4 regions of the Streptomyces sp. Da 82-17 genome follow, and region 1 is predicted to be linked to each of the others. Evidence: riboswitches for the same ligand, from Rfam matches in the RefSeq annotation. Region 1 holds a riboswitch; each other region holds the start of a gene.

What was found. Region 1 has a riboswitch for cyclic di-AMP ahead of ACIDOF_RS14945 (NlpC/P60 family protein). Riboswitches for the same ligand answer to the same signal wherever they lie in the genome.
Region 2: linked by a shared signal. The riboswitch ahead of ACIDOF_RS26215 (transglycosylase family protein) and the one ahead of ACIDOF_RS14945 (NlpC/P60 family protein) in region 1 are both predicted to bind cyclic di-AMP.
Region 3: linked by a shared signal. The riboswitch ahead of ACIDOF_RS31915 (transglycosylase SLT domain-containing protein) and the one ahead of ACIDOF_RS14945 (NlpC/P60 family protein) in region 1 are both predicted to bind cyclic di-AMP.
Region 4: linked by a shared signal. The riboswitch ahead of ACIDOF_RS24230 (peptidoglycan DD-metalloendopeptidase family protein) and the one ahead of ACIDOF_RS14945 (NlpC/P60 family protein) in region 1 are both predicted to bind cyclic di-AMP.

What each region holds. Positions count from the first base shown of each region.
Region 1 is NZ_JBJURH010000007.1:266,383-270,585, forward strand. Features, by position in the region: gene ACIDOF_RS14935 (NlpC/P60 family protein) at 1-490, opposite strand, end outside; gene ACIDOF_RS14940 (hypothetical protein) at 815-1,168, shown strand; gene ACIDOF_RS14945 (NlpC/P60 family protein) at 1,243-2,427, opposite strand; cyclic di-AMP (ydaO/yuaA leader) riboswitch at 2,434-2,613, opposite strand; gene pcrA (DNA helicase PcrA) at 2,865-4,203, shown strand, end outside.
Region 2 is NZ_JBJURH010000017.1:93,179-97,381, reverse strand. Features, by position in the region: gene ACIDOF_RS26225 (cytochrome P450 family protein) at 1-29, shown strand, start outside; gene ACIDOF_RS26220 (transglycosylase family protein) at 292-1,170, shown strand; cyclic di-AMP (ydaO/yuaA leader) riboswitch at 1,405-1,619, shown strand; gene ACIDOF_RS26215 (transglycosylase family protein) at 1,624-2,322, shown strand; gene eno (phosphopyruvate hydratase) at 2,661-3,941, shown strand; gene ACIDOF_RS26205 (FtsB family cell division protein) at 4,032-4,203, shown strand, end outside.
Region 3 is NZ_JBJURH010000025.1:39,597-43,799, reverse strand. Features, by position in the region: gene ACIDOF_RS31920 (sugar porter family MFS transporter) at 1-925, shown strand, start outside; gene ACIDOF_RS31915 (transglycosylase SLT domain-containing protein) at 1,049-1,819, opposite strand; cyclic di-AMP (ydaO/yuaA leader) riboswitch at 1,824-1,988, opposite strand; gene ACIDOF_RS31910 (class I SAM-dependent methyltransferase) at 2,541-3,128, shown strand; gene ACIDOF_RS31905 (hypothetical protein) at 3,175-3,411, opposite strand; gene ACIDOF_RS31900 (MBL fold metallo-hydrolase) at 3,612-4,203, shown strand, end outside.
Region 4 is NZ_JBJURH010000015.1:48,354-52,556, reverse strand. Features, by position in the region: gene ACIDOF_RS24245 (helix-turn-helix domain-containing protein) at 1-71, shown strand, start outside; gene ACIDOF_RS24240 (DUF6126 family protein) at 131-247, shown strand; gene ACIDOF_RS24235 (tyrosine-protein phosphatase) at 266-1,063, opposite strand; cyclic di-AMP (ydaO/yuaA leader) riboswitch at 1,523-1,681, shown strand; gene ACIDOF_RS24230 (peptidoglycan DD-metalloendopeptidase family protein) at 1,686-2,588, shown strand; gene ACIDOF_RS24225 (amidohydrolase) at 2,672-3,940, opposite strand; gene ACIDOF_RS24220 (isochorismatase family protein) at 4,188-4,203, shown strand, end outside.

The sequences.
Region 1 (4,203 bases):
GATCGCGCAGCTGACCCTGGACCCGCCGGACGTCGGCGGCCTGCCGTGCACCCGCGCGGTCGGCGCGCATCACCCGGTCCAGGTAGCCGTCCGGGTCGGAGGCGAGGGCGAGCTGCAGGGAGGGCGCGATCGCGCCGGTGCGGTACTGCTGGGCTGCGGCCGAACCGAGCGCGGTACGCGCGGAGTTGAGGCGTTCGGTCCTGCGGGCGGCCTCGTCCTGCAGCTCGTCGACGCGGTCCTCGGCGGCCTCGGCCCGCTCCTTGACGCCGTTGTACTTCTCGGTGGCGATCTCCGCCTCGTGGTACAGCTTGTCGACCTTGGCCTTCACCTGCGCCGCGGTGAGCCGGGGCTCCGCGTGCCCGGTGCCCTGGAGCGCCGCACCGGAGGCCGCTCCGGCGATGGCCAGGGTGGCGGCGGTGCGGGCCGTATGGCCGCTGATCGAGCGCTGCTTGGGTTTTCGGTGCTTGCGTTGCCTGGGTTGCGCGGCCACTGATCCACTTCCTCACGCGTCCGGCGGCGACCCGCACAGGGGGAGCGGGCCGCCGCCGGACTTCTCGGCGGGGGCGACCGGCTGCCGCCCTACGGGGCGGGGGCGGCGTTGGTGCGTGCCGGTCACCTGGCCAAGGACGCTAAACCTCGGAGTCACGGGCCGATGACGGAATGTGCGCAACTGGCCGCAGAGAGTGCCGCCCGACTGCAATTGACCGGCCGCACGCGCGCGTGGTGCCGGTTTTTGACGCTCCTGCGACCGATTTCGCGGTACGCCGAGACCTCCCTGCCGAGTGCTGATATGTGCCCGGCTAGGCTCCGCTCCATGGACGTACTCATCAACGTGTTCGTCGCCCTGCACATCATCGGCATCGCCTCCCTCCTCGGCGGCTTCCTGACCCAGATGAAGGCGATGGGCGCGGGCACGGCACGGTTCACCCCCGCGATGCTGCACGGTGCGCTGACGATGCTGGTCACCGGTGTGGCCCTGGTCGGCCTCAACCAGGCCGACGACCAGACGGTCAACAACATCAAGATCGGCGTGAAGCTGGCCCTGCTGATCGTGATCCTCGGCCTCGTCTACGTGAAGCGCGACGAGGAGAAGGTGGACAAGGGGATGTTCGTGACGGTGGGCGCGCTCACCACCGTCAACATCTTCCTCGCGACGCTCTGGACGTAGCGGCTCCGCACACACGCGCAAGGGCCCGGACCGGAAAACGGTCCGGGCCCTTGCGCGTACCGGGCAGAACCGGCTCAGGCCGGCCGCACCACGCTGTGGATCGGCATGTAGTAGATCGACTCGACGCGTACGTTCGTCCCCGGCTTCGGGGCGTGGATCATCTTGCCGTCGCCGATGTAGATCCCGACGTGGCTGATGTCGTCGTAGAAGAACACCAGGTCACCGGGTTGTGCGTCGGCCGTCTTCACGGTCGTGCCGACCTTCACCTGGTCCCAGGTGGTGCGCGGCAGCGAGATCCCTGCCGCCTGCCAGGCGTCCTGCGTGAGCCCGGAGCAGTCGTACGAGTCGGGCCCGGTCGCGCCCCACACGTACGGCTTGCCGATCTGCGCCTCCGCGAAGGCGATCACCTTCTCCGCCTTGGCGGCGTACGAGGTGTCCGTGCCGGAACCAGAATCCGAACCGGAGCCCGAGCCGGAGTCGGAGCCCGAGCCGGAGTCCTGCTCCTGTTCCTCCTGCTCCTGCCGCGCCTCCTCCTCGGCCTGGCGCCTGCGCTCCTCCTCGGCCTGCTGCCGCGCGAGCTCCTCCGCCTTGCGCTTGGCCGCGGCCTCCTTCTCCCGCTCGATCGCGGCGAGCCGCGCCTTCTCCTCTGCGGTCAGCTTCGACAGCAGTTCGCGTGCCTCGGAGAGCTTGGCCTGCACGGCCCGCTTGCTCTCCCGGAGGTCGGCCTGCGACTCGGTCAGCGTCTCCAGGCTCTTCTGGGCCTTGCCGCGTTCGGCGGAGGCCTCGCGCTGCAGCGCCTCGTAGTCGTCGACGGCGCGCTTCTGCCGGTCGCTGAGGCGGTTCATCAGCTGCCGCTGGTCGAACATCTCCTGCGGGTCGTCGGCGAGGAGCAGATGCGCGGTCTCCGAGGTGCCGCCGTGGCGGTACTGGGCCGCGGCGAGCGAACCGAGCTCGCGCCGCGCCTCGTTGACCTTGTCGGTGCGCTCGGCGACCTGGTCGAGCAGCCCGTCGACCTCGCCGCGCTGCCGGTCGGTTCGCTCCTTGGCGGCGTTGTACTTCTGCGTGGCGACGCCTGCCTGCCGGTACAGGTCGTCGACCTTCTTCTGGACCTCTTCGAGGGACGGCTTCGGCTCGGCCGGTGCGGCGCCCGCGGTCTGCGACAGCAGGGCGACGGAGGTGAGAGCGGCGGTGGTGATGCCGACGGCCTGGGACGTCCGTATCAGACCCGGCCTGGACCGCGGCTTGCGGTGCGACGCCAAAGGAGGCGCTCCTTCCGTTGGCCGCCTACCGGGTTAGCTGTCGGGTTCGGGCGGATGGTTCGGAAGGGCTGCCCTACGGTCTCGTACGTTGTGCTCTTGTACGGGACCGATTCACCCCGGATGTGAAGGTGGGTCCCCGGCTCCGGCTGCCCGCGTGGGGCGCACCGGACTCGGCGCAGGCCGCGCGCTCCCGGCGTTTTTCGCCGGCGGGGGGACGTGCGGCCCGCCAGCAAAGTAGCCAACTCGTGTGCCAGCTGTGAAGGTTGGTGTCCGATAGGCCCGATACATTTTCGTGACTTTCGCTCTGTGTGAGCGGGTGAACACGGCTCGACCGGGCCTGTTCGCCGTACGGCAGAGGGGCGGCCCGGGGGAGGGCGGGGGTGGGCTCGGGGAACCGGGGTCGGGCTGTCAGTGCGTCCGCCTAGACTCGGTAGGCGATGAGCAGCCTCTTTGACGACAGCTTCCTGGCGGACCTCCAGCCCAAGGACGACGGGCCCCCGCCGCCGCCCGAGGAGCCCGCGCCGGAGCAGATTCCGGACGACCTCTTCGGCGGCCGCTTCGACGCGCCCCCGCCCAGGGACGCGTACTACCGCGACGGCGCCCCCCGCCCCGCGGTCGATCCGGCGACCCTGCTGGAGGGGCTGAACGACAACCAGCGCGCGGCCGTCGTGCACTCCGGCACCCCGCTGCTCATCGTCGCGGGTGCGGGCTCCGGCAAGACCCGCGTCCTCACCCACCGCATCGCCCACCTCCTCGCGGAGCGGGACGTCCACCCGGGCCAGATCCTCGCGATCACGTTCACGAACAAGGCCGCCGGCGAGATGAAGGAACGCGTCTCCGACCTGGTCGGCCCGCGGGCCAACGCGATGTGGGTGATGACCTTCCACAGCGCCTGCGTGCGGATCCTGCGCCGCGAGTCCAAGCGCCTCGGCTTCACTTCCTCGTTCTCGATCTACGACGCCGCCGACTCCAAGCGCCTGATGGCCCTGGTCTGCCGCGACCTCGACCTGGACCCGAAGCGCTTCCCGCCCAAGTCCTTCAGCGCGAAGATCTCCAACCTCAAGAACGAGCTCATCGACGAGGAGACCTTCGCCGGTCAGGCCGCCGACGGCTTCGAGAAGAACCTGGCGCAGGCGTACACGATGTACCAGCAGCGCCTCCGCGAGGCGAACGCCCTGGACTTCGACGACCTGATCATGACGACGGTCCACCTGCTCCAGGCGTTCCCGGACGTCGCCGAGCACTACCGCCGCCGCTTCCGCCACGTCATGGTCGACGAGTACCAGGACACCAACCACGCCCAGTACGCCCTGGTGCGCGAACTCGTGGGGAACGGCGAGCCGGTGGCCGACGGCGCCCCCGCGATCGAGCCCGCCGAGCTGTGCGTGGTGGGTGACGCGGACCAGTCGATCTACGCGTTCCGCGGCGCCACCATCCGCAACATCCTCCAGTTCGAGGAGGACTACCCGAACGCGACGACGATCCTCCTGGAGCAGAACTACCGCTCCACGCAGACGATCCTCTCCGCCGCCAACGCCGTCATCGAGCGGAACGAGAGCCGCCGCCCCAAGAACCTCTGGACCAACGCCGGTGAGGGCGCCCGCATCACGGGCTATGTCGCGGACACCGAGCACGACGAGGCGCAGTTCGTCGCCGAGGAGATCGACCGCCTCACCGACGCGGGCGAGGCGAAGGCCGGAGACGTCGCGGTGTTCTACCGCACGAACGCCCAGTCCCGTGTCTTCGAGGAGATCTTCATCCGCGTCGGCCTGCCCT
Region 2 (4,203 bases), on a different contig from region 1:
CGCTGCCCGTGGAGTTCACACCGGAGTGATCCCCCGGGCGCCAGGGGCCCGCACGGACCAGGTTTCTGACACGGCGTCAGCACTGTGACTTTCACGTGATCTGCGCTGTATCGGGTTGTGACAAGCGTTCGACTGTCGCTACGTTTCACCCTCGGCTCGGACGCCACGGCTGTCACACGCCACGGCTGCAGACGCCATGCCTGTCGTCGCGCGAAAGGGAACCGCATGCTCTCCGGGAACGGTCGTCACCGACGCCCCCGCCAGGCCCCGGCCCTCGTGGTCGCGGCCGGAGTGACCGGATCAGCGATCGCCATCCCGCTGCTCGGCGCGACCGGCGCCAGTGCCGCGGACGCCACCGTCGACGCCAACACCTGGGACCGCCTCGCCGACTGCGAGAGCGGCGGCGTGTGGAACGCCGACACCGGCAACGGCTACTACGGCGGCCTCCAGTTGACCCAGGCGGACTGGGAGGCCTTCGGCGGTCTGAAGTACGCCCCGAGCGCCGACCTGGCCAGCCGTGCCCAGCAGGTGGCCGTGGCGGAGAACGTGCTCGCCGAGCGCGGGCCGCTGGCCTGGCCCACCTGCGGCCTGGTCGCCGGCTTCCCGCTCACCGACCCCGCGGACGGCGACCAGTCGGACCAGCCGAGCGAGGAGCCGAGCGAGGAGCCCACCGAGTTCCCGTCGGACGACCCCTCAGCCGAGGACCCGACCCCGCCCGGCGACACCTCCGTCGAGGAGCCCGCGGACACCCCGACCGACTCCCCGACCGACGCCCCGTCAGACGACACAAAGGGCGAAACGGACGGCGAGGCGGACGGCGGGACGGGCGGCGGATCCGACGGCAAGGGCAGCGGCGACAGCGCGGACGAAACGGGCAACTCCGGCCAGAACGGCTCCGGAAAGCATCGCGGCGAACCCGCCCCCGAGTCCCCGGACTCCCCGGAGGAGGGTCGCGACTCCAACTCCTCGGGCCGGCACGCCTCGCGCGGCGACGGCTCCCGCGGCGACGCCGAAGGCGCGTACACGGTCCGCGTCGGCGACAGCCTCTCCGCGATCGCCGACGCCCGTGGCGTCGACGGCGGTTGGCCCGCGCTCTACGCCGCCAACGAGGACGCGATCGGCTCCGACCCGGACCTCATCCTCCCTGGCCAGCGGCTCGACCTCGGCTGACCGGCGGCCGGCCGGTGTGGGTGCGAGCAGGGTGAAACTGGGCGGAATCCGGCGGCAGTTCGCTGCTGAATGTCCGTTATAAAGACACTTCGCCCGGGGTGAGAGATGAGTCTCATCAGCCCTGATCGGCTTGGTATTTCCACCGAGCGCACGGCTACGGTCGTCACCGCTCGCCACTGGCGGGCCCCGATGGCCGTCACGCCGAATCCTGCCGGCGGCCCTTGGGAACAGTCGTCGCGTCAAGCGCCGTAGGCAGGAGCGGGGGACCCAAGGTTTGCGCCGGGCCCGGCCGTTGAGGCTCCACGCGGAGCCCGCAGCGGTGCAGGGAACGGCTTGGGGTGAAGTCGCCGCGTATGTCCCGGATTTCGGGGTGTACGGAACGAGGCGGCCGGGCAACTCACACGGCCCGAACCCGACAGCTCACCTCGCAGGCGTCGGTGAGGGGATTACTCCATGCTGTTCTCCGGCAAGGGCAAGCACCGTCGTCTGACCAAGGCCGAGAAGGCCGGCCGCGCCCTCGCGCTCGCCGGTGTCGCCGGCGCCGCGGTCGCCGCCCCGCTGGCCACCGCGGGCTCCGCCTCCGCCGCCACCGCCTCCGAGTGGGACGCCGTGGCCCAGTGCGAGGCCGGCGGCAACTGGTCCATCAACACCGGCAACGGCTACTACGGCGGCCTGCAGTTCTCGGCCTCCACCTGGAACGCCTACGGCGGCACCAAGTACGCGGCCACCGCCGACCAGGCCACCAAGGCCCAGCAGATAGAGATCGGCGAGAAGGTCCTCGCCGGACAGGGCAAGGGCGCCTGGCCGAACTGCGGCACCGGCCTCTCCAACGCCGCCTACGACGGCGGCGGTTCGGCGCAGCCCGCCGAGCAGGCCCCGCAGCAGCAGGCCGCCCCGCAGCCCGAGCGCAAGGCCGAGCAGCCCGCCTCCCGCTCGCAGGAGCGCGCCCCGCAGAAGACCGTCGAGACCCCGACCGGCAAGAAGGTCAAGAAGGGCGACGGCGAGTACAAGGTGAAGAAGGGCGACACCCTCTCCTCCATCGCCGAGGCGCACGACGTCAAGGGCGGCTGGGCGAAGCTGTTCGACCTGAACAAGGACATCGTCGACGACGCCGACTTCATCTACCCGGGCCAGCAGCTGCACCTGAAGTAAGCGGCCCGCGCGGCGCCCCCCACACTCCCCGCCCCGGCGTGCATTCCCCCGTACGCGCCGGGGCGGGGGCATGCCCGTACCGCGTGCCGTACCGCCTGCACCACCGCGTGCGCTGTTGAGCGGGGTGGCGCACACCCGCGTACCGCTCGGTAGTGTTGTTGCTCTTTTGCCCCGCAATGCGATTCTTCGGGCCTCTTTTCGTCCCAGCGGGCGGGCGGCCGGGTGGCCGAGCCTCAGCGGGCGGTTAGGCTCGTGAGACGCAAGGCAAAGAAGGTCGGCCGCAAGGGCGCGGCCCTCGTGCAAGCACAGCTTGCGTCACATCCCAGAAGGAGATGCTCGTGCCGTCCATCGACGTCGTCGTAGCCCGGGAAATCCTGGACTCCCGAGGCAACCCCACGGTCGAGGTCGAGGTCGGCCTCGACGACGGGAGCACCGGCCGTGCCGCCGTCCCGTCCGGCGCCTCCACCGGTGCCTTCGAGGCCATCGAACTCCGTGACGGTGACCCGAACCGTTACCAGGGCAAGGGTGTCGAGAAGGCCGTCCTCGCGGTCATCGAGCAGATCGGCCCGGAGCTGGTCGGCTACGACGCCACCGAGCAGCGCCTGATCGACCAGGCCATGTTCGACCTGGACGCCACCGACAACAAGGGCTCGCTCGGCGCCAACGCCATCCTGGGCGTCTCCCTCGCCGTCGCCCACGCCGCCTCCGAGGCGAGCGACCTGCCGCTGTTCCGTTACCTCGGCGGCCCGAACGCGCACCTGCTGCCGGTGCCGATGATGAACATCCTGAACGGCGGCTCGCACGCCGACTCCAACGTGGACATCCAGGAGTTCATGATCGCCCCGATCGGCGCGGAGTCCTTCTCCGAGGCGCTGCGCTGGGGCACCGAGGTCTACCACACGCTGAAGAAGGTCCTGAAGAGCAAGGGCCTGGCCACCGGCCTCGGCGACGAGGGCGGCTTCGCCCCGAACCTCGGCTCCAACCGCGAGGCCCTCGACCTCATCCTCGAGGCCATCAAGGAGGCCGGTTACGTTCCCGGCCAGCAGATCGCCCTCGCCCTCGACGTCGCCGCCTCCGAGTTCTACAAGGACGGCAAGTACAACTTCGAGGGCAAGGACCGCTCCGCCGCCGAGATGACGGAGTACTACGAGGAGCTCGTCTCCGCGTACCCGCTCGTCTCCATCGAGGACCCGCTGTTCGAGGACGACTGGGCCGGCTGGAACGTCATCACCGAGAAGCTCGGCTCCAAGGTCCAGCTCGTCGGCGACGACCTGTTCGTCACCAACCCGGAGCGCCTGGCCCGCGGCATCGAGGAGAACTCGGCCAACGCCCTGCTCGTCAAGGTCAACCAGATCGGTTCGCTGACCGAGACCCTGGACGCCGTCGAGCTGGCCCAGCGCAACGGCTTCAAGTGCATGATGTCCCACCGCTCCGGCGAGACCGAGGACGTCACCATCGCCGACCTGGCCGTCGCCACCAACTGCGGCCAGATCAAGACCGGCGCCCCGGCCCGCTCCGAGCGCGTCGCCAAGTACAACCAGCTGCTGCGCATCGAGGAGATCCTCGACGACGCCGCGGTCTACGCCGGCCGCAGCGCCTTCCCGCGCTTCAAGGGCTGAGCCGTAGTCACCAGGTAGTTACGTACGTCCCCGCACCCGGTCCCGTACCGTGTGCGGGGACGTACGTGCGTGTGAACGGGAGGCGGGGACATGGCCGTGAAGGACCGGGACCGGTTCTCCACCGCGACCAGGATCCGGTTGCTCGGCGAGCAGACGGCCGCCCGGGTCTACCGCTCCCAGACCAAACGGCAGGCCCGCCGCTCCCGCCTCACCGGCCGCGCCGCGCTCCTCGCCCTCGTCGTCTGCTCGCTGATCGTGGCGC
Region 3 (4,203 bases), on a different contig from region 1:
CAACCAACTCATGATCACGGTCGGGATCTTCGTCTCGTACCTGGTCGGCTATCTCTTCGACGACGGTGAGGGCTGGCGCTGGATGCTGGGGCTCGGGCTGCTGCCCGCGCTCGCGATGTTCGCCGGCGTGCTGCGCCTCGCGGAGAGCCCGCGCTGGCTCCTCGACCGCGGCCGCCGCGACGAGGCCCGCGCCGCGCTGCTCCGCACCCGTACGCCCGAGGCCGCCGACGCCGAACTCGCCGAGATCGAGGCGCTGTCCGCGGCCGAGACCCGCACCAGCTACCGCGATCTGCTGCGCCCCGCGATGCGTCCCGCCGTAATCCTCGGCGTGGTCGTCGCGGCCACCAACCAGCTGGTCGGCGTCAACGCGGTCATCTACTACGCGCCGACCATGCTCAAGCAGGCCGGTTTCGGCAGCTCCGCCGCGATCCTCTCCTCGCTCGGCATCGGCCTGGTCAACATGTGCCTGACGTTCGTGGCGCTGCTGCTCGTCGACCGGGTCGGCCGCCGCCCGCTGCTGCTCGGCGGCACGTCGGTCGTGGTCCTGGCGCTCGTGCTGCTCGGCGCGCTGTACCTGATGGGCGACGACGGGCGCCCCGTCTCCGGCGGCCTGCTCGTGGCCGGGCTCTGCCTGTACATCGCGGCGTTCGCGCCCAGCCTCGGCCTCGCGATCTGGCTCATCAACAGCGAGATCTTCCCGACGGCGGTACGCGGCAAGGCCAGCTCCTTCGGCAACGTCACCCACTGGGGCCTCGACTTCGCCATCTCCCTCACCGTCCTCACCACCATCAACGCCCTCACGCCCACCGGTCTGTTCTGGATCTACGGTCTCTTCGGCCTGCTCGGCGTGGTCTACCTGCACCGCAAGCTGCCGGAGACGAAGGGCCGCAGCCTGGAGGACATCTCGGCGTCGCTGCGGGGCTGACGCGCCTCGCCATGTCATGCGCGGAGGGGGCGTCACGACGGCGGAGACTTCCGCTGCCGTGACGCCCCCTCCGAGGCGGTCGCCGTGGCCGACGGGACGAACCCGTCCGGCCCGACTGCTCGTTTAGTACGGGCCGTTGACGTTGTCGATCGAGCCGTAGCGGTCCGCCGCGTAGTTGCAGGCGGCGGTGATGTTGGCGACCGGGTCGAAGCTGTCGGTCGACGTGCCGGGCACGTGGTAGGCCTCGAAGGTGGGGGCGATGACCTGCAGCAGACCCTTGGACGGGGTGCCGTTCTGGGCGTTGATGTCCCAGTTGTTCATGGCCAGCGGGTTGCCGGAGGACTCCCGCATGATGTTGCGGTGGATGCCCTCGTACGTGCCGGGGATGCCGTGCTGGGCCATGATGTCGAGCGACTCGCGGATCCAGCCGTCGAGGTCGTTGGTGTACGCCTTCTTCGCCGCGGCGGGCTGCACCTCGGTGGCGCCCTTGCGCTCGGAGCGGTCGGCGCGCTCGGCGGAGGCACGGGAGGCGTCGGCCTTCTCGGCCTTCTTGCCGAGGGTGAGCTTCAGGCCGGGGTGGATGAGGCCCGGGTTGTCGCCGAGGGCGTCGCGGTTGGCCTCGTACAGCTTCTTCCAGCCGCCGCTGAGGGAGTGCTCCCGGGCGATCGCGGAGAGGGAGTCACCCGCGACGACGGTGTACGTCTTCGCGGCGGCCGGCTTCGCGGCCGGGCTCGCCTGAACGGCCTCGGCCTTGGCCGCACCCGCGGGCGCCGCGCTCGCCGCGGTCGCGCCGATCACCGGAAGTACGAGCGCTGCTCCGCCGGTCCCCACGAAGGCGATTCCCCGGTTGAGCGAACGGGACTTGGGGCGGCGGTGCTTTCCCTTTGCAGGCATGACGAATTCCTCTCCGTCGCCTACGAGGTGAGCTGTCGGGTTCGGACGGGAGATGTCCGGTCGCACTGCGCATGCGACTTCACCCCAAGCCGTTCCGGACGTGCCGGACCGGCGACTTACCTGGGTCCCCCGCTCCTGCCGTGCGTAAGTGAGTCGGTGTGAGGTTCTCCGGGCGGCGGCAGGATTCGGCGTTCCGTCCGGATTCACGGTGACGTTAGGCGAGAAAGTCGCGGAGGAACAAGGTCGGAAATTGAACGGGGAATGTACGGAGCGCATTCATGTGTCCTGGAACACGCCGCCCGCCGAGATCGAAAAGGCTCAACTCGCTTTGCGGGAACCGGATGTGCGTTTTCGGCGTCTGTCGGGGGGACGGTTGTTCCGTGTGACCCGTCTCACTGAATTCGATACGGCCGTGAAATGCGGAAGTCGGGCGAATCTGACGGGCAATTCAGGTGCTGTGTCACCAATATGGGCGCTAATTTATGTAAGCCGCCAATGCTGTAATGAGGTGACTTAATCGGGCGAACTCGGACATAGGTGAGCGGGTGGGGGTGAGCGGGATCGGGTGGGGCGACTTGGGGCACCGGGTGGGCGCCGGCGGCGGGTCGCGGCCCCGTGCGGGCGCGCGTAGCTTGACGGCTGTGGGGTCCGGCGACGGAGTGGGCCGCGGGGCTCGGTGGTCGGGGGCTCGTCGGTCGGAGCGCGAGGAGGAGTGAGGGACGTGGACGCGAACGCCTGGGACGAGCGGTACGGCGCGGAGGAACGCGTATGGCCCGCCGAGCCCAACCTGTGGGTCGTCCGTGAGACCTCCGAACTCCCGCCCGGCCGCGCCCTCGACCTCGCCGCCGGGGAGGGGCGCAACGCCCTGTGGCTGGCCCGCCGGGGCTGGAGCGTCGACGCGGTCGACTTCTCACCCGTCGCCGTACGGCGCATGGCCGACCTCGCAGAACGCCAACAGGCCGATGTGCACGCCGAGTTGGCCGACGTGACGCGCTACGCCCCGCAGGAGTCCGCGTACGACCTGGTGCTCCTCTCCTACCTCCAGCTCCCTCGGCAGGATATGGAGGGGGTCCTCGACACCGCCTGCCGTGTCGCCCGGCCCGGAGCGACCCTGCTCCTCGTCGGCCACGACATCAGCAACCTCGACCACGGCATCGGCGGCCCCCAGGACCTGCAGGTCCTCTCCAGTACGGACCAGGTCACCGCGGCCTGGGAGCCGTACGCCGACATCGCCGTCGCCGAGGTCGCCCGCCGCCCCGTGGGGGACGCGGCGGCCCTGGACACGGTGGTACGAGCGGTCCGCCGCTGAGGCGTACTCCGGGTTCTCCGGGTTCTCGGGGTTCTCCGGGGCCTTGTCACAGCCCTGAGGGGTGGGCGGGCAGCCACTCGGCGTGCCGCCCCCGCATCCGGTCCCGCTCGGCCGCATCGGCCTCGTCCTCCGCGTACCGCTTCGAGCCCGGCAGGCTGTGGAAGCGCACCCAGGCGTCCCGGTACGGGCCGCGCAGCTCATGGCCCACAGGCGGGCACAGCGGCCGGTGCCGCGCCCACAGTTCCGTCGACGCCGACGCCTCCTCGCCCCGTACGGCCCCCACGTCTCCGCTCCTCCCTCTGCGCTCTGCGTTCCCGCTGCGCTGTGTTCCCGCTGCTCCCGGCAGTGGCGAGAGTGCCGCACCCCAGGCGGTTGTCGGGTCCGTCACGTGCTCACAGCCCCGGAAATATACCCCCGGGGGTAATGCTGTTAAGGTGAGTGACATACCCCGGGGGGTAATTTTCGTCCGTGAGGAGTTTCCCTGTGTTCTTCGTCGACACCATCGAGCTCGAGGGCCTCGGCAACCGCAGCTACCTGGCCGGCGGCGAGCGCGCGGCAGTGGCCGTGGACCCGCCGCGGGACATCGACCAGGTCCTGGCCGCGGCCGCGCGGCGGGGCGTGCGCATCACCCACGTCGTGGAGACGCACATCCACAACGACTACGTGACCGGCGGCCTGGAGCTCGCCCGCCTCACCGGCGCCGCCTACCTGGTCCCGGCCGGCGCGCACGTCTCCTTCGCCCGGACCCCCGTGGCCGACGGGGACACCGTCGACGTCGACACGGACCTCGCCCTGGCCGCCGTCGCCACCCCCGGCCACACCCCGCACCACACCGCGTACGTGCTCAGCGACGCCGGCCGCCCGGTCGCCGCGTTCACCGGCGGCTCCCTGCTCATCGGCACGGTCGGCCGCCCCGACCTGGTCGAACCCCGCCTGACCGAGCAGCTGGCCCGCGCCCAGCACGCCTCCGCCCACCGGCTCGCCGACGCCCTGCCCGACGACACCGCGGTGCTGCCCACCCACGGCTTCGGCAGCTTCTGCTCCTCCGCGCAGGCCGACGGCGACGCCACGACCA
Region 4 (4,203 bases), on a different contig from region 1:
TCCACACGCTGCTGCAGAGCCCCGCCACCGCGTTGTGCCTGGGCGGGCCCACCCGAGGGGAACCGCGATGAACACCGAAGACGACGCGATCGGCAGCGAGAATGCCGCGCAGCAGCCCGCCCGGCGTTCCATGGAGGAGAAGTTTCCCCGTGGCCTCTGGGTCCGGCTGATCATTTATGTGGCCGTGGGGCATCTCTTCGCGGCGTTCGTCTATCTGCTGTTCACCCTGGGCGGCCAGAACCAGTGATCCGGGCGCTGCGGTGTTCTAGTCGAGCAGGTTGGCGCGGAGGCGTTCGCGTATCTCCGGGGTGATCCGCAGGCCCTGTTCCAGATACGTGTCGACCGTGCCCCAGGTTTCCTCGATCGTGGTGAACGCCGCCGCCAGGTATTCGGCGCGGGCGTCGAAGAGAGGGCTGAGGAGCTCCATCACCTCGTCGGACATGGCGTCGGGGGAGGTGCTGCTGCGGTGCACCTTGTACCGCCGGTGGGCCGCGTTGGACTGGAGGTAGTCCTCCTCGATCGCCGGGCGCTCGACGCCGACCGCGAGCAGCGTGACGGCGATGGAGAGGCCCGCGCGGTCCTTGCCGGCGGCGCAGTGCATCAGGGCCGGCACGCTGTCCTCGGCGAGCGCGTGCAGGACGTGGCTGTGCTCGGCCGTGCGCTCCTTGATGATCGTGCGGTACGACGTGATCATCCGGTTCGCCGCCTTGCCGTCGGAGAGCAGGCCGCGCAGCTGGGCCGTGTCGCCCTCGCGGACCATCTTCCAGAACTCGGCGCCGTCGGCCGGGTCGGTCAGCGGCAGGTTCACGTTCCGCACGCCGGGCAGGGCGACGTCCTGGCCCTCCAGCTTCTGGTCCGCGGCGTTGCGGAAGTCGAAGATCGTGTGCAGGCCGAGGCCGGCGAGGAAGTCCGCGTCCGCCTCCGTGGCGTGCGCGAGGTGGCCGCTGCGGAAGAGGCGTCCCGCCCGCACCCGGCGCCCGTCGACGGTCGGCAGCCCGCCGAGGTCCCGGAAGTTGCGTACCCCTGCGAGCTCGGGCTCTGTCGACGGGACCTGCTGCGTCACGGGGGCTCCTCCCATTCGGCCGTCGGCGCTGCTCGTCGACGGGGCGCGTCTTCGACGATACGACACACGTACGACATGAGTTCCTGGGGCAAGCAGTTGTCCGGGGGCGGGGGGAAGTGCGGCGAACGGGCTGGGGAGCTTGCGGCAATCGGCGCACATTCTGCAGTTCGCCTTCAATGTCCGTTTCAGGGTGTTCGCGGTAACTGGCCCTGGAGTAAAGGGAGGTGGGGCGAACTGTCGTGAGCGGGATCATATTCGTGACGGTGCGTGGCGGTCTCCGGCGGGCGATTTCCTTATGCCTGAACGCCCTTGAAGTTTCCGTGTCGACGGAGTGTGACCGTGAATTCGAGAAAGGATCACCGTTCCGTGCGGGCCCGGGAATTGAATCCTTGTCGGCCCGCTCTTCGCTCCATTACGGTCGCCGACGTCCGGGCGGACGCCCAATCCTGCCGCCGTCCGGATTCCCGCACACCCACCCGTGCACGGCAGGAGCGGGGGACCCACGGTAAAACGCCGGATCCGGTCCACCGGAGCGGCTTGGGGTGAAGTCGCGGAAACGCGGCCGGGCAGCTCCAGCCCGAACCCGACAGCTCACCTCGCAGGCGCCGGAGAGGAATTCGCCATGCCCGCGAAGGGTAAGCACCGCCGTCCCAAGTCCCTGCGCCTCACCCGCGGTTTCGCCGTCGCCGGAACCGGCTCGGCCGCGCTCGCGCTGCCGCTGCTCGGTGCCACCGGAGCGAACGCCGCCGCCCCCGAGGCCGCCCCCGCCACCACCGAACTGGCCGCCGCCGGCGCGCAGTCCGCCGCGCAGGCCGCACCGCAGACCGCCCCGCAGGCCGCCTCCAAGGCCGCCGAGTCGTACTCCGTGGTCTCCGGCGACACCCTCTCCGGGATCGCCCGGCAGCTCGACGTGGACGGCGGCTGGAAGCGGCTGTACGAGGACAACCGCAAGGTCGTCGGCGGTGACCCGGGCCTGATCCTGCCCGGCCAGAAGCTGACCGTCGGCGGTGCGAAGGCCGAGGCGCCCAAGGCCGCGAAGAAGGCCCCGGCCAAGGCGGCCGAGCCCGCGAAGCCCGCCAAGGCCGAGTCGGCCCCGGCCGAGGCCGAGCCCGCCGCCGCGGACGGCTTCACCGCCCCGGTCGAGGCCGCCGTCTCCACCGCGTACCGCACCGCCGGCGGCATGTGGTCCAGCGGCTACCACACCGGCACCGACTTCGTCGTCCCGACCGGCACGCCCATCAAGGCCATCGGCGAGGGCACCGTCGTCTCCGCCGGCTGGAGCGGCTCGTACGGCAACGAGGTCGTCATCCGGCACGCCGACGGGCACTACTCCCAGTACGCCCACATGACCTCCCTGAACGTGGCCAGTGGCCAGACCGTCAGCGGCGGCCAGCAGATCGGCCTGTCCGGCTCCACCGGCAACTCCACCGGACCGCACCTGCACTTCGAGGTGCGCACCGGCCCGAGCTACGGCTCCGACGTCGACCCGCTGGCGTACCTGCGCTCGCACGGCGTCACTGTCTGACGCGGCGTCTGCTCCCGTACGCGGACCGGCACTCGGGAATCCCGAGCGCCGGTCCGTCGTACGTTTCGGACACGCCCTGAACGTCACCGGACCAGCCACGCGCCCGCCGCGAGGAGCAGGCAGCGCACCCCGTCCCGCACCGCCCGCTCCGGTACCGGGGCGAACAGCGGGGAGTGGTTGTGCGGGATGTGGGGCGGGAGGCCGGTCGCCAGGTCGGCCGGGGCGAGCCCGGCGAAGCCGGCCGGGTCGAGGCCGCCGAAGACCCAGTACACCGACGGCACGCCCAGGGCGCTGCCGAACACCCCGAAGTCCTCGGCGCCGGTGAGGGGTTGAGGGAGCGTCAGGACCGCGTCGGCGCCGAGCGCGGTGCGGAACGCGGCGTCGACGGTCGCACTCGCCGCCGGGTCGTTGACCGTCGCCGGGAAGCTGCTCAGCAGGGTCGTCTCGGGCGGTTTCGGCGCCGCCGACGCCGCCGCCTCCGCCTGCACGATCCGCTCGACGGCCGCGAGGAGCTGCTCCCGTACGTCGGATGTCGTGCTGCGCAGGGTCAGCTTCAGGTCGGCGGTGTCCGGGATGACGTTCTCGCGCGTCCCGGCGTTGATCGAGCCCACGCTGAGGACGGCCGTGCGCTCCGGGGCGACCTCCCGGGACACCACCGTCTGCAGCCGCAGCACGACCGCGGCGGCCATCACCACCGGGTCGACCGTCGACGCCGGGCTCGACCCGTGCCCGCCCCGGCCGTGCAGCCGTACCGCCAGGCCGTCCGCCGCGGCCGTCATCGGGCCGGGCCGGAGCGCGACGAGCCCGGCCGGGGCGGGGGCCACGTGCTGGGCCAGGCAGACGTCGGCGCGCGGGAAGCGGTCGAGGAAGCCGTCGTCGAGCATCGCGGGGGCGCCACCGACCTCCTCGGCGGGCTGGAACACCGCCACGACCGTGCCGCGCCAGGCCGACCGGTTCGCGGCGAGCAGCGCGGTCGCGCCGAGCAGGCAGGTGACGTGCAGGTCGTGCCCGCAGGCGTGCATCACCGGGACCGTCTCCCCGTCGGCGTCCACGGCGGTACGGGTCGACGCGTACGGCAGGCCGGTGGCCTCGCGCACCGGCAGGGCGTCCATGTCGGCGCGCAGCAGCACGACCGGGCCCGGCCCGTTGGCGAGCGTGCCGACCACGCCGGTGCCGCCCACGCCCTCGGTGACCCTCCAGCCCTGCTCCCGCAGCCGCGCGGCGACGATCCCGGCCGTCCGCACCTCCTGGTGGGACAGCTCCGGGTGGGCGTGCAGATCGCGGTAGAGGTCCTGCAGGGAGGCGAGCCGGTCCTCGATCCCGGTGAGCAGCGGCGCGGGCGATGCGGTCATGGGGCTCCCTCTCGGTACGGGGCGCGGTGCGCTCGGCGGGCGCGGGCACGTTGCGGTGATGCCCCTCGGCGGGGACGGTGAGACATCGGTTCGGCGGGGGCGGGGCGACGGCGGTGCGACGTCGCGGACGGCCGCGGCCTCGGGCGCCGGTGCGTTCGCGGGGGTCGGCGGAAGGCGTCACGATGGCTGGAGGGGCGGCGGGGGAGGCGGCGGGGGAGAGGCCCATTGCCCGCGGGAAGGAAGAGCCGTGCCGAAGCTCGCAC